Regions from separate parts of the Providencia sp. UF-183 genome, predicted to be linked through region 1. Evidence: predicted binding sites of a transcription regulator. Region 1 holds the regulator's gene; the other holds the start of a gene.
What was found. Region 1 encodes sigma-54, which starts transcription at its own class of promoters, with help from an activator protein. Its sites were predicted from a motif close to GTTGGCACANNTTTCGCTNT; they were not measured.

Region 1 (7,550 bases):
TTGCACAAGACAATAAATTAGTGGGTGTTTTACACATGCACGACCTGCTCCAAGCAGGTGTTGTATAATATAAGGAAATACCATGAGTTCTCAAAACTTGAACACCTGCTACGGCCCCGTTGCCACTTCCGTCATCGAAAAAGCCGCTAAAATTAAGCTGCTCATTTGCGATGTCGATGGCGTGATGTCCGATGGTTTGGTGTATATGGGGAATAATGGTGAAGAGCTCAAAGCCTTTAATGTGCGTGATGGATATGGTATTCGTTGCCTATTAACGTCCGATATTGAAGTCGCCATTATTACTGGCAGAAAAGCCAAGCTCCTCGAAGATAGAGCGCAAACTTTAGGCATTACATATCTTTACCAAGGCCAAAGCGATAAGCTTTTGGCGTATCGTGAACTGTTAGATACACTACAACTAGCAGAAGACGAAGTGGCTTATATTGGCGACGACCTCATCGACTGGCCTGTTATGGCACGAGTCGGGTTATCTGTCGCTGTTGCGGATGCGCATCCGCTGCTCCTACCGAAGGCAAACTACGTAACACGCATCGGTGGTGGTAAGGGCGCAGTACGTGAACTTTGTGACCTGATCCTTCTTTCCCAAGGTAAATTGGAAGAAGCGAAAGGCTTATCGATATAACGAATAGATTGAATTCATGAGCAATGCGAAGAAGTGGTTAATCATTATTTTGTCCTTGGTTGCGTTAGGGCTTATTGGCTGGAATTTAGCAGGCAATGACGCATCTGACTCACAGGAGAAAGTAATCAATGATGGGCAACCTAATTATCAAACTGATGATTCAGTGACTTACGTCTATAACCCAACAGGAAATCTAGCGTATAAACTCGTTTCAGATAAAATTGATAATTATACTGAAGGGAAAATCACGTGGTTTTCGAAACCCGTTTTAACTACTTATAACGAAGCTGGCGTGCCTACATGGACAGTCACAGCCTTCAAAGCAAGGTTAACAAACGACAGGGTGCTTTACCTGTACAGTGATGTCCAAGTCGATAGTTTAACAAAAGAGTCGCAGATACAACGAATTACAACTGAAAGTGCAGTTGTCAATTTGACAACACAAGACGTTTCATCCGACGATAAAGTGACCATTATTGGGCACGGTCTTAATTCTACTGGTTTGAAAATGAAGGGAAATCTTCGTACTAGAACCGCAGAATTAATCGAGGATGTGAAAACTCATTATGTGTTACAACCGGAAGAGCATCAAAATGAATCAAGTAACTAAGAAGCGTTTTATTCAAGGAGCGGTTGCCAGTGCAATTTTGGCTCTTAGCCTCCCAGCGATGGCATTAAAAAGTGACACCCAGCAGCCGATGACGATTAACTCGGTCAAACAATCTCTTGATTTAGAAAAGAACGTCACCACATTTACCGATGACGTTGTGATTAAACAAGGCTCTATTGATATTCGTGCTAACAAAGTGGTTGTAACACGTCCAAGCAGCGACTCGGATAAAATTGTGATCGAAGCTTTCGGTAATCCTGTGACGTTTTACCAGTTGCAAGATGACGGTAAGCCAATCAAAGGCCATGCAAACAAAGCGCGCTATGAAGTGGATAAACAGCTCGTCACTTTAACGGGCGGTGCGTATTTAGAGCAGCTAGACAGCAATATCAAAGGCGACAAAATCACCTATGTTGTACCAACACAGCAAATGGAAGCCTTTAGTGATAAAGGCAAGCGCGTGACTACCGTGATTTTGCCTGCGCAATTGCAAGAAAAAGGCCCAGCAGCAAACAATTCATCAGCAACTACGGGTAAGAGTAAATAATCGTTATGGCGACACTAACCGCAGAGAATCTGGCTAAATCCTATAAAAAACGCAAGGTTGTTGAAGATGTCAGCCTTGAAGTTAAATCAGGCGAAATTGTTGGCCTGTTAGGGCCAAATGGTGCCGGTAAAACCACCACCTTTTATATGGTTGTGGGTATTGTTCAGCGGGATGCGGGCAAAATTTTAATTGATGGTGAAGATATCAGCTTACTGCCACTGCATGAACGTGCACGTCGCGGTATTGGCTACCTACCTCAAGAAGCCTCTATTTTCCGTCGCCTTAGCGTTTATGATAACCTGATGGCGGTACTTGAAATCCGCGAAGATTTAACGTCTCAACAACGTAAAGAGCGTGCTGAAGAGTTAATGGAAGAGTTTAGCATCACACATCTTCGCGACAGCATGGGGCAATCCCTTTCAGGTGGTGAACGCCGCCGTGTTGAGATTGCTAGAGCGCTGGCCGCTAATCCAAAATTCATTTTATTAGATGAACCCTTTGCGGGGGTTGACCCAATCTCTGTCTTGGATATTAAAAAAATCATCCAGCATTTACGTGACTATGGCCTTGGCGTATTGATTACCGACCATAATGTTCGTGAGACGCTAGATGTGTGTGAAAGAGCCTATATTGTGAGCCAAGGCCACCTTATCGCCCATGGCACACCAACGATGATCTTGGAAAATGAACAAGTGAAACGTGTATACTTAGGTGAAGGTTTCCGGTTATAAACCGTGATATCGAGTTTCGTTGTTAGGGAGAAAAAAACACTTTCATGAAGCAAAGTTTGCAGCTCAGAGTCAGTCAACAACTTGCAATGACCCCTCAATTGCAGCAGGCAATCCGTCTGTTGCAACTTTCTACACTTGAGCTTCAACAAGAAATTCAACTTGCGTTGGAAACCAACCCGCTTCTTGAACAAGAAGAACTCGGTTCTGAAAGTGACTCAATTGATTCTCTCGATACCACTGACAGCAGCGAACTCGATACAAAAGATGCTTTAGAAAACAATGATATGCCTGAGGAACTTCCTCTTGATGCCGATTGGGATGAAATCTACACGGCAGGAACACCATCAGGCACCAGCAATGATTACAGCTTCGATGAGCTGCCTGTTTACCAAGGTGAAACCACACAAACGCTGCAAGATTATCTAACGTGGCAATCCGATCTCACCCCGTTTACAGATACAGACCGTGCGATTGCCACCGCAATTATTGATTCTATAGATGATTCCGGCTATCTCACTACATCAATCTCTGATATACATGAAGGGATTGATAACCCTGAAATTACCCTAGAAGAAGTCATTGCAGTGCTAAAGCGTATTCAGCACTTTGACCCGCTTGGTGTTGCTGCACAAGATTTAAAAGAATGTTTATTGATTCAGCTTTCGCTCTACCCAAAAGAAACGGGTGGGTTACAAGAAGCTAAGATAATCATCAGCAACCACATTGATTTGCTTGCTAATCGTGATTTTAGGCAGCTCGGCAAATTAACGCGCTTAAAGGAAGATGCACTGAAAACGGCTATCGATTTGATTTTAACCTTAAATCCAAAGCCAGGGCAGTCTATCAATACAGGCGAATCGGAATATGTTATTCCAGATGTTTTAGTGAAAAAGATAGCTGGGCACTGGCAAGTTGAGCTAAATACAGATAGCATTCCTAAACTAAGTATTAACAATCATTATGCTTCGATGGCAAATAGTTCAGCTAGCGATGATGATACACAATACATTCGTAGCCACCTGCAAGATGCAAAATGGTTGATTAAAAGCTTAGAAAGCCGCCATGAAACGCTGTTAAAAGTGGCAACCTGTATCGTTGAACAGCAACAAGAATTCTTTGAGTTAGGTGAGGAGTACATGAAACCGATGATATTGGCAGATATTGCCTATCAAGTGGACATGCATGAATCCACCATCTCTCGAGTGACAACTCAAAAGTTTCTCCACAGCCCACGAGGCATTTTTGAGTTGAAGTATTTTTTCTCAAGCCATGTAAGCACGGACACAGGCGGCGAAGCCTCATCCACTGCAATTCGGGCCTTGGTGAAAAAACTGGTTGCTGCTGAAAACCCAGCAAAACCATTGAGTGACAGTAAATTGACGAGTATGCTGGAAGAACAAGGTATTCAAGTGGCTCGTCGTACTGTTGCTAAGTATCGTGAATCGTTATCTATTCCGCCCTCAAACCAGCGTAAACAACTGGTTTAATTGATAAAATAAGGAAGGTTGTATGGAATTTCAGATTACTGGACACAATATTGAAGTTACTCCAGCACTGCGTGAAACTGTTGAGAAAAAGCTCAGTAAATTAGGGCAATTGTTCGACCGTATTAACAGTATCCAAGTCGTCCTGAAAGTTGAAAAAGTTCAGCAAATTGCTGAAGCAACCGTGCAAGTTAATGGAGCGGAGCTCCATGCATCAGCGGAAGAAAATGACATGTATGCCGCTATCGATTTACTGGTAGACAAACTGTCACGCCAATTAACCAAACATAAAGAAAAACTGAGACAACATTAATACATTGATGCGGCTTACTCGTTAAGCCAATGAATGTTTCAAACCAGATGGTGGCATACACCATCTGGTTTTGTAGTCCTAAGTGAACAATAAAATGAATAGTGATATAGAAATCCAGTTAAACGACGTTTTATCATCAGCCTGTACACGTAATAATATTGTGTGCACCAGTAAAAAAAGAGCCCTAGAAATTATTAGTGAGCTGGCTGCCGTTGAATTGGAATTACCTGAAAATACGGTATTTGAAGCGTTATTAACCAGAGAAAAAGTCGGTACTACAGGCATTGGCGGTGGAATTGCAATTCCTCATGGCAAGCTCGATGAAAGCGAAAGTTCTCGCGCAGTCGGCGTGTTTTTGCATTTAGAAGAACCTATTGCCTTTGATGCGATTGATAATCAGCCTGTTGACCTGCTTTTTGCCTTACTCGTGCCATCAGACCAATGTAAAACGCACTTACACACGTTGTCGCTTATCGCCAAAAAACTGGCTGATAAAACATTCTGTAAGCGTCTACGCTGCGCGCAAAGCGATGATGAGCTTTATCGTATTATTACAGAGTAAGTGATAATTTATGTGTCTTGCTATAGCCTAATGATATTGTTATGGTTTCTATCGTTAGAAATAACAAAACACAGTTTATTAAGACATACATCATTAGGAAACGAAAGGGAGTAAGCTCATGGTGCTGATGATTGTCAGCGGCCGTTCCGGTTCGGGGAAATCCGTTGCCTTACGTGCGCTGGAAGATATGGGTTTCTATTGCGTGGATAACCTACCGGTTGTGTTATTACCGGAGTTAGCAAATTCACTCGCTGATCGTAATATCTCAGCAGCGGTGAGCATTGACGTGCGTAATATGCCCGACAATCCAGAAGTGTTTGAAGAAGCAATTGATAAACTACCTGCAAGCTTCTCTCCACAACTTTTATTTCTGGATGCTGATCGCAACACTCTGATCCGCCGTTACAGTGATACTCGTAGGTTACACCCACTTTCAAGTAAGAACCTTTCTCTTGAAAGTGCCATTGATGAAGAAAATGAGCTTCTTGAGCCACTACGCTCACGGGCAGACTTAGTCATCGATACCTCTGAAATGTCTGTTCATGAGCTAGCAGAAATGCTCAGAACCCGTTTAATGGGTAAACGCGAACGTGAACTGACTATGGTGTTTGAGTCCTTCGGCTTCAAACACGGTATTCCTATTGATGCAGACTATGTTTTTGATGTGCGCTTTTTACCCAATCCACACTGGGACCCAAAACTGCGCCCAATGACAGGCCTTGATCGCCCTGTCGCTGCATTCTTGGATAGGCATACTGAAGTTCATAACTTTATCTACCAAACCCGTAGCTATTTAGAGTTATGGCTGCCGATGTTAGAAACCAACAACCGTAGCTACTTAACTGTCGCAATTGGCTGTACTGGGGGTAAACACCGTTCTGTCTATGTTGCCGAACAACTTGCTGACTATTTCCGTTCCCGTGGCAAAAACGTGCAATCGCGCCACCGGACGCTCGAAAAACGCAAGTAGCTGAAATGACGGTAAAAGCCACAATAACACTGAAAAATCGCCTTGGTATGCATGCCAGACCGGCCATGTTACTTTATGATTTAGTTCAACAATTTAACTCTAAGGTTATTTTGCGCAATAATAGCCAAATTGAGGCTGAGGCTGATAGCGTTATTGCAATGTTGATGTTAGACTCGGAACAAGGCAGTAAAATTGATATTGAGGTTAGTGGCACAGATGAAAATCAGGCATTAGCCGCCATTGTTAACCTGTTCGAGAGTGGGTTTGATGAGCTTGATGAGCTCAAAAAAGAATAACCTACTTCAGCCTAACAATAAAAATATCAATATGCGTATTTTTACAAAGGCAGGCTTGGAGATCGTGATCCTGATCTCTTCCCTTTAAAGCGCATAGCGCCTAATATTTTAATCAAATTTTATTTATAGCGACACCCCCTACCTTCTGGGTGGGGGGTGTTTGCTTTGTACGTCTCTATTGGAGTGTGGTATGACAAAGCCAACAATTATTATCAATGATTTAGATGCTGAACGCTTAGATGCACTGATGGAACAGCCGGCTTACGCAGGTACCCCTGTTGCCGAAGCGCTCAATGATGAACTTGACCGTGCAGACATTCTTAGCCCACAAGAAATCCCTGCTGATGTGGTCACAATGAACAGTACCGTCCGCTTTTTAGACCTCATTAGCAACGAAGAGCGCACGCGTACACTCGTTTACCCTGCTTCGCTAAAAGATAGCGCAGAACAGTTATCTGTTATGGCGCCTATCGGTGCAGCGCTATTAGGCATGCACACGGGTGACGAAATTAGTTGGGAACTGCCAAACGGTGTGCAAACACGTGTTCGTGTTCTTGAAATCGTCTATCAGCCTGAAGCGGCTGGCGAATTTCACCGTTAATTTCGACTTGCTGAATTAAGGATGGCTTAGCGAAAAAAGTTTTATTGAGAAACTCAGGCAAGTCTTCTGGCATATTCAGGCACTCATTGAGTGCCTTTTTTGTACCTAGTTATCTTGATAGATGAAGCTACGGTTTTTTCGTTATACGCAATAGCCTTTTGTGTTGCCACTGACGAAAAAATTTATCCAATAAAAAGAGCCTAATCGCCTTTATCGCTAATAACCCACCCCAAATAGACATCACCCAAATTGGCCAATGACGTTCTGGGGTATAAACAAAGTTAACGATATACAATACAGAGCACACCGCAATCGCAATGATGATGTTTTTGAGTAGCTTAGCCTCATCATTAACCCGCTTTTTCGCCTCTTCTATGCGGCTATCCAGCTCACTACTTTCGAGTAAAGGCTCAGAAGTTAGCTCTGATGCACTCACATTAAAAACGGATGCGAGCGCACTCAGTGTTTCTAAACTTGGCACTTCATTATTTTCAATGCGTTGAATCGTTCTTGTACTTAGCGATGACAATTGAGCAAGTTGCTCTTGCGACCAAGCTCTTGCCAATCTGAGCTGTTTGACTTTGTTTTCCATAATAACCTACCTTAGACCTCGCAATCTTCGTGTATGGCTATACTGTCAACTCAATAGAGTTTTGACCACGACGCCTTAGCGACAGAGAAACGACAATAACATGACAGTTTATAAATCAATAAATTAGATAATATTATCATCAAGTAAAAACGCCTAATAAAATATATTAGGCGCTTAAAGTTGTTCGTTTGACAGGGAAAG
Region 2 (7,550 bases), on a different contig from region 1:
TAAACTGTTACTTCGTTATGCAGATGATGACCATATCTGGATAGACTATTATCAAGATTATTCATATAGGCCAAACGACCTTGCTTATTTAGTGAAATATCCAAGAGGAAAACGCAGTAATGATGACTGTGATATCCTGCGAACGGAATACCATTATTACCATGAATTAGAATCCCTCGGTTTTGAAACCATCGAAACCGCGACAATGAAACTCATTGAGAATAGCAACCAGATACCCTCTTTATGGCTACCTCGATTTGATATACTGCATTCAAACGGTATAACCTACAAACCTTCTGTGCAATCTGTCTATTCCATTTTAAATATGGGGCCTGGTGCGAGTTTGCATAATGAAAAAATGATCAGGGACTTACTTCAGATTTTTGAAACTAGCCACATTGAACCTCTATTTACCCGAGAAGAATTTATAACGGAATGGATAAATAGAGATTTGCTGAATGTTATTTTTGGTAATAGTGATAATCATGGCCGTAATACTGCCTTTATGCTATTCAATAACCAAATAAAATTTGCACCCATTTATGATTTTGCCCCAATGAAAGCTGACCCTGAAGGCATACCTCGTACAGCAAAATGGTCAGCTCAATATGAGCAAGGTGGAGATTTTGATTATATTGGTATTATAGAATCATTTTCCGATCTGGCCGATACCAATATGATTATTGAAAATATAAAAACGACTGCGACAAAATTAGTCGGTCTTAAAGAGCGGTTAAGTAATCGAGGCGTTCCTGAGCGCATCATTAATATGAATACATTTGGTTTTGATTTTATCCCTGAGAAATTAGCAAAATGGGGTCTACTATGAAAGATAAAAGACTCGAAATGTTTAATGATATTGAACGAATAAAATCACAAGAATTAAAAAATAATATTAATTTAGATAAAAAAATAAATTATTTAGAAAATAATATCTCGCTGCTTCAGCACAATTTATCTTTAATAAAAAACCAATTAGAAAATTACAAAAAAAACATATTTCTTATTCAAAAACAAAAGGATACAAACGAATCACGCATAAGAGAAATACTAAGAGAATTACAGAAAATAATGCATGAAAAATCTATTACTCACAGTAAAATAGAAAAAATCACACAGGCCATCAATGAGAGCTCTACCCATAACTCTCAATCTGCAATCTCCATTGAACAAGAAAAATCTTTACATAGCGAAAGGTTAGCTTTATTTCATAGTTTAAATGAATTTCGATTAATAGAATCAAACTTAGAAAGCAGACTGACTCATGAACAAAATCATAGCTTTGATTTAGAGAATAAATTAAAAGAATCAACGTCAAAATACGATGAGCTTAATCACCATTCTAACCGATTAGAACTGGAAATCGCTCAGTTAAATCAAGAAAAAAATTCTATTTATACGCAGCGGTTTTCACATAAAAATACTGACGGAATGACTGTTTCTCAGCAGAATACAATTAGGTTAGATGAAAATGAAAGCCAAATGCTTGATATTTTAACGGCGCTTTTTCTAAACAAAATTTCTATCGGTAATACAATAAAAAAACTCAGAGTTAATATATTAAAAATTAATCAAGAACAGTTTGGTAAACTTGTTGGTATTTCACGAAAAACTATTTCTGAGATAGAAAATGACCGAGGTAATTTATCTGCGGACTCACTCAGTGCCATAATGAAACCGTTCAACCTCAGATTAACACTATTACCAACGTCAAATGATCTTCTCGAACAGTTTAAAAATAGAATAAACCAATAAAAAAGCCAACCTAGATAGGTTCTAGATTAGCTTTTATTGCGAATAATTTTTATCTTGAGGCACCACTAATCGGTGCCTCATTATTTAAAAATTAGTCATCTTTAGAACGGCTTGCACGACGGCGATCGTTCTCAGTCAGGTGACGTTTACGCAGACGGATAGACTGCGGAGTCACTTCAACTAATTCGTCATCATCAATAAACTCAAGCGCTTGTTCCAGAGTCATTTTAATTGGTGGTGACAGTGTTGTTGCTTCATCGGTACCTGACGCACGCATGTTAGTCAGTTTTTTACCGGTTAAGCAGTTAACGGTTAAGTCGTTAGAACGTGAGTGAATACCGATGATTTGGCCTTCATACACTTCAGCACCGTGACCTAAGAACAGTTTACCGCGATCTTGCAGGCTGTACAGTGCGTAAGCAACTGCTTTACCTTGACCGTTAGAGATCAGAACACCGTTTTGACGACCACCGATTTCGCCTGGGCGAACATCGTCGTAATGGCTGAATGTTGAGTACAGTAAGCCAGTACCTGAAGTCATTGTCATGAACTCAGTACGGAAGCCAATCAGACCACGGCTTGGGATGATGTAGTCAAGACGCACACGGCCTTTACCGTCTGGCATCATGTCACGCAGGTCGCCTTTACGCTCACCTAACGCTTTCATCACATCACCTTGGTTTTGTTCTTCAACGTCTAAAGTCACTTGTTCGAACGGCTCTTGTTTACGACCATCGATTTCACGAATGATAACTTTTGGACGAGATACAGCCAGCTCGAAGCCTTCACGACGCATGTTTTCGATCAGAACAGATAAGTGCAGCTCACCACGACCTGATACACGGAATGCGTCTGGGTCTTGAGTTTCTTCAACACGCAATGCAACGTTGTGAACCAGTTCTTTATTCAGGCGGTCAAGGATTTGACGTGAAGTCACGAATTTACCTTCTTTACCGCAGAATGGTGAGGTGTTAACACAATAGAACATGCTAACTGTTGGCTCATCAACTGCTAACGCAGGCAATGCTTCAACGCTACCCACTTGGCAGATAGTGTCAGAAATGTTCAGTTCACCCAAACCTGTCAGTGCAACGATATCGCCCGCTTCAGCTTGTTGTGAATCGATACGCTCTAAACCTAAGTGCGTTAATACTTTACCGATTTTACCGTTGCGAGTTTTACCTTCGCTATCGATAACAGTCACTTGTTGGTTAGGTTTAACTACACCGCGTTTAATACGGCCGATACCGATAACGCCTAAGTAGCTGTTGTAATCCAACTGCGAAACTTGCATTTGGAAAGGACCATCGACATCAACGGCTGGTGGCGCGACGTGCTCTACGATAGCTTCGTACAGCGGAGTCATATCTTCAGCCATTTCAGTGTGGTCAAGACCTGCGATACCGTTTAATGCAGATGCGTAAACGATAGGGAAATCGAGTTGCTCATCCGTTGCACCTAAGTTCACGAATAAGTCGAATACTTGGTCAACAACCCAATCAGGACGTGCGCCTGGGCGGTCAACTTTATTAATAACAACAATTGGACGTAAACCGTGGTCGAACGCTTTTTGCGTTACGAAACGTGTTTGTGGCATTGGGCCATCCATCGCATCAACAACCAGCAGAACGCAGTCAACCATAGACATTACGCGCTCAACCTCACCACCGAAATCGGCGTGGCCTGGGGTGTCTACGATATTGATGTGATAACCATTCCATTGGATTGCCGTATTTTTAGCAAGAATGGTAATACCGCGCTCTTTCTCCAAGTCGTTGGAGTCCATAACACGCTCATCGACAGTTTCACGTTCGCCGAACGTACCTGACTGTTGCAATAATTTACCAACCAGTGTTGTCTTGCCATGGTCAACGTGAGCGATGATGGCGATGTTTCTTAAGTTTTGAATTGACAAGGATTTTTACCGTTTAATTGACAGGAAAGGAATATGTTTTTTGCGGTATTCTAATTACCCAAACATACTTTCTACGTTAATTTGCTGTTATTTTACACGTTTTTCCGCACAAGTGGAATAAATGTGAAACCCATCACTGTATAAAAAGTTTTTAACGAAAAAACATTCAGTTGCGTAACAGTGCCAGATTCCCTCATAAAATAATGAGCATCATCTCTGCGAAACCACGAAGTGACAGAATAATACGCTAAAAACTTAATATTAGCAGCCCAAAAAAAGAACAAAAAATAGACTTTCTTTCTTAACCGCCATTTTTAATGTCTTTTTATGTTATTTAGATATATCTAAATTGACTGATTAGATATATCTAAATATAGTAGAGCCATAAAATAAATTCGATATATCTAAAGTTACAAACTAAGGAGTAACTATATGCTAATTAAATCTTGTCGTCATGTATATTATGCGCGCCATGACGAAAATCAGCGCGGTCACCACGATGGCTGTTGCCATGGCGAAAGTCGTCACGGTCACAATGAACGTCGTCATGGCCATGATGAATGTTGCCACGGAGGCGAACGCCGCAGCCACGATGACCATTATTACGGTGATGACCGTCATGGGCATGGGCACGGCGAACGTTGCCATGGCAAAGGCCGTCATGGGCACGGGCACAGCGAGTGTTGCCACGGCGAAGGCCGTCATGGGCACGGGCACGGCGAACGCTGCCACGGTGAAGGCCGTCATGGACACGGGCACGGCGAACGCTGCCACGGTGAAGGCCGTCATGGACACGGCAATGAACGCCAAAAAGGTCGTGGTAGAGGCAAAGGCCTGCGTCGTTTATTCGACCATGGCGATCTTCACATTATGGTGCTTTCATTAGTTGCGAAAAAACCGAGCTATGGCTATGAAATTATTAAAGACATTCAAGAAGCCTCAAACGGCCTCTATGTCCCAAGCCCGGGTGTTATTTATCCAACACTAACACTGTTGGAAGAACAAGGCTTTTTAGAGTCTCAAATTGTTGAGCGCAATCGCAAAAGTTTTACGATTACGCCGGAAGGCGCTACGCACTTAGCGCAGAATAAAGAAACGGAAGCGGTAATTGCTCGTAAGCTGGCAAAAGCACGTGATATGCAGCAAGGTAGCAATTTAGCAGAAGACATCGAAATGGCAGTCAGCCGTTTTAAAGCCCTGCTGCGCCACAAAATGGTTCTAAAGCAACTGAATGAAGAACAAACGCGCCAAATTGCTTCCATCATTAATGATGCAGTGAAACAAATTGAAGAAGTGAATACATTATTAACCAACAGTGATGATGAATAACATCTCCTCGCGCGTTAAATAATGTCTGCCAATTCAGCTTTGGGCTTATTATTAAGCACAAAGCTGGCCTTTTTTCTCTATCCCCTGGCTTAGATGCACCAAAATAATGCAGACCATTACAATATTGCACCATAAAAGTGCAAATTACACCTGTTTTTAACTCAATCGATTGACATTCCTTCGTAACAATCAGTATTTACTCTTCTTTTAAAAGTTGGCACGCTTTTCGCTTATAGTATTCATAGTGAGCGAGCAACGTGTATTAATGTGATTCATCACCGCCGCCACGCCAGACAAACCAACAAACGCAAAATATGATGCAATTTGTTGATTAGACCCGACCAGGAGAGCCGAGAATGTCCGCTGAACATGTTTTATCGTTAATTAAAGAGCACAATGTAAGATTTATTGATCTGCGTTTTACCGACACTAAAGGTAAAGAGCAACATATCACTATCCCTGCTCACCAAGTTGACGAAGACTTCTTTGAAGAAGGCCAGATGTTCGACGGTTCATCAATTGGTGGCTGGAAAGGCATCAACGAATCTGACATGGTACTGATGCCTGATGCATCTACCGCAATGTTAGACCCATTCTTTGCTGATGTGACCTTAATTATCCGTTGCGATATTTTAGAGCCGGGTACCATGCAAGGTTACGACAGAGACCCTCGTTCCATTTCCAAACGTGCGGAAGATTTCCTGCGTTCAAGTGGTATCGCTGACATCGTGTTATTTGGCCCAGAACCTGAATTCTTCGTTTTTGACGATATTCGTTTTGGTAACAACATGCACGGCAGCTACTACCATATCGATGATATCGAAGCAGCATGGAACACAGGCACAAAATACGAAGGCGGCAACAAAGGCCACCGTCCAGCAGTTAAAGGCGGTTACTTCCCAGTGCCACCGGTTGACTCATCACAAGACCTGCGCTCTGCAATGTGTACCACAATGGAAGAGATGGGCTTAGTTGTTGAAGCTCACCACCATGAAGTGGCAACTGCAGGCCAAAACGAAGTCGCTACCCGCTTTAATACCATGACCAAAAAAGCGGATGAAACTCAGATTTATAAATATGTCGTTCACAACGTTGCACATGCCTACGGCAAAACAGCGACCTTTATGCCGAAACCATTAGTAGGTGATAACGGTTCAGGTATGCACTGCCACATGTCTTTATCAAAAGATGGCGTGAACCTGTTTGCGGGTGACAAATACGGCGGTTTATCTGAAATGGCGCTGTACTACATCGGCGGTATCATTAAACACGCACGTGCACTGAACGCATTTACTAACCCAACAACTAACTCATACAAACGTTTAGTTCCGGGCTTTGAAGCACCCGTTATGCTGGCTTACTCAGCGCGTAACCGCTCTGCATCTATCCGTATCCCTGTGGTTGCAAGCACCAAAGCACGTCGTATTGAAGTGCGCTTCCCAGACCCAGCGGCTAACCCATACTTGGCGTTTGCTGCGCAGTTAATGGCGGGTCTTGATGGCATCATCAATAAGATTCACCCAGGTGATGCAATGGACAAAAACCTGTATGACTTACCACCAGAAGAAGCGAAAGAAATCCCGACTGTAGCAGGTTCTTTAGACGAAGCGCTGGCTGAGCTGGATAAAAATCGCGAGTTCTTAACCCGTGGTGGTGTGTTTACGAATGACGCTATCGATGCATACATTGAATTAACTCGTGCCGACATCCAACGTGTTCGTATGGCACCGCACCCTCTCGAATTTGAAATGTACTACAGTGTGTAACACGCCGTTCCACTGATAGTCTTTGTTGCCGTGAAGCACTTGCCCCATCTTTTGATGGGGCCTTTTCTCTCTACTGCACCAAAGAGGCAAAATCAAATATCGGTTGTTTGGTCTATCAGGTATAATGCACCAAAATAGTGCAGGAGCAACATTACATGAAAACCGAACATTTGCCAGCACCCGAACAAATTCTCGACTCCCTCATTAATAGCGTGCTTATTTTGGATTACGATTTGGTTATCCATTACGCCAATCATGCTGCATTGCAAATCCTAACCCAAAGCCAGCGCAAACTATACGGAACCCCTCTTCCACTGTTATTTAGCTATTGCTCGCTCAATGATGAATTGATGCTCAGTAGCTTAAAAGAAGGCCACAGTTTTACGGAAAACGAAGTCACGTTAGTGTTTAATAACCATTCCCATGTGATGTCCTTCAGCGCACAGCCATTTTCAGAACAATTTATTTTAGTCGAGTTATCACAACTCGATAGCCAGCGGCGCCTTAGCCAAGAGTTGGTGCAAAATGCACAACAGCTTGCTGCACGTGAACTTATTCGTGGACTCGCCCATGAAATCAAAAACCCATTAGGCGGTTTACGAGGCGCTGCGCAATTGTTGTCTAAGGCACTACCTGACCCGCAACTAAATGAATATACTCAAGTTATAATCGAACAAGCTGACCGTTTAAGGGCTTTAGTCGATAGATTACTGGGACCGCAATATCCGGGGCCCAAAACCCAGCAAAGCATCCACCATATAATGGAAAATGTCACTCGCTTGGTT

Region 2: glnA (glutamate--ammonia ligase) is a predicted target of sigma-54. The motif match lies at 5,213-5,232, and genes of this name have one in related genera.

Annotation. Positions count from the first base shown of each region.
Region 1 is NZ_JBSICD010000016.1:61,378-68,927, reverse strand. It holds gene kdsD (arabinose-5-phosphate isomerase KdsD) at 1-68, shown strand, start outside; gene kdsC (3-deoxy-manno-octulosonate-8-phosphatase KdsC) at 83-643, shown strand; gene lptC (LPS export ABC transporter periplasmic protein LptC) at 660-1,253, shown strand; gene lptA (lipopolysaccharide ABC transporter substrate-binding protein LptA) at 1,237-1,800, shown strand; gene lptB (LPS export ABC transporter ATP-binding protein) at 1,806-2,531, shown strand; gene rpoN (RNA polymerase factor sigma-54) at 2,576-4,018, shown strand; gene hpf (ribosome hibernation promoting factor) at 4,041-4,328, shown strand; gene ptsN (PTS IIA-like nitrogen regulatory protein PtsN) at 4,423-4,890, shown strand; gene rapZ (RNase adapter RapZ) at 5,009-5,860, shown strand; gene npr (PTS phosphocarrier protein NPr) at 5,866-6,156, shown strand; gene rnk (nucleoside diphosphate kinase regulator) at 6,347-6,757, shown strand; gene AC4IFT_RS15080 (helix-turn-helix domain-containing protein) at 6,885-7,349, opposite strand.
Region 2 is NZ_JBSICD010000017.1:20,250-27,799, reverse strand. It holds gene AC4IFT_RS15510 (HipA domain-containing protein) at 1-829, shown strand, start outside; gene AC4IFT_RS15505 (helix-turn-helix transcriptional regulator) at 826-1,755, shown strand; gene typA (ribosome-dependent GTPase TypA) at 1,847-3,670, opposite strand; gene AC4IFT_RS15495 (PadR family transcriptional regulator) at 4,103-4,999, shown strand; gene glnA (glutamate--ammonia ligase) at 5,356-6,765, shown strand; gene glnL (nitrogen regulation protein NR(II)) at 6,921-7,550, shown strand, end outside.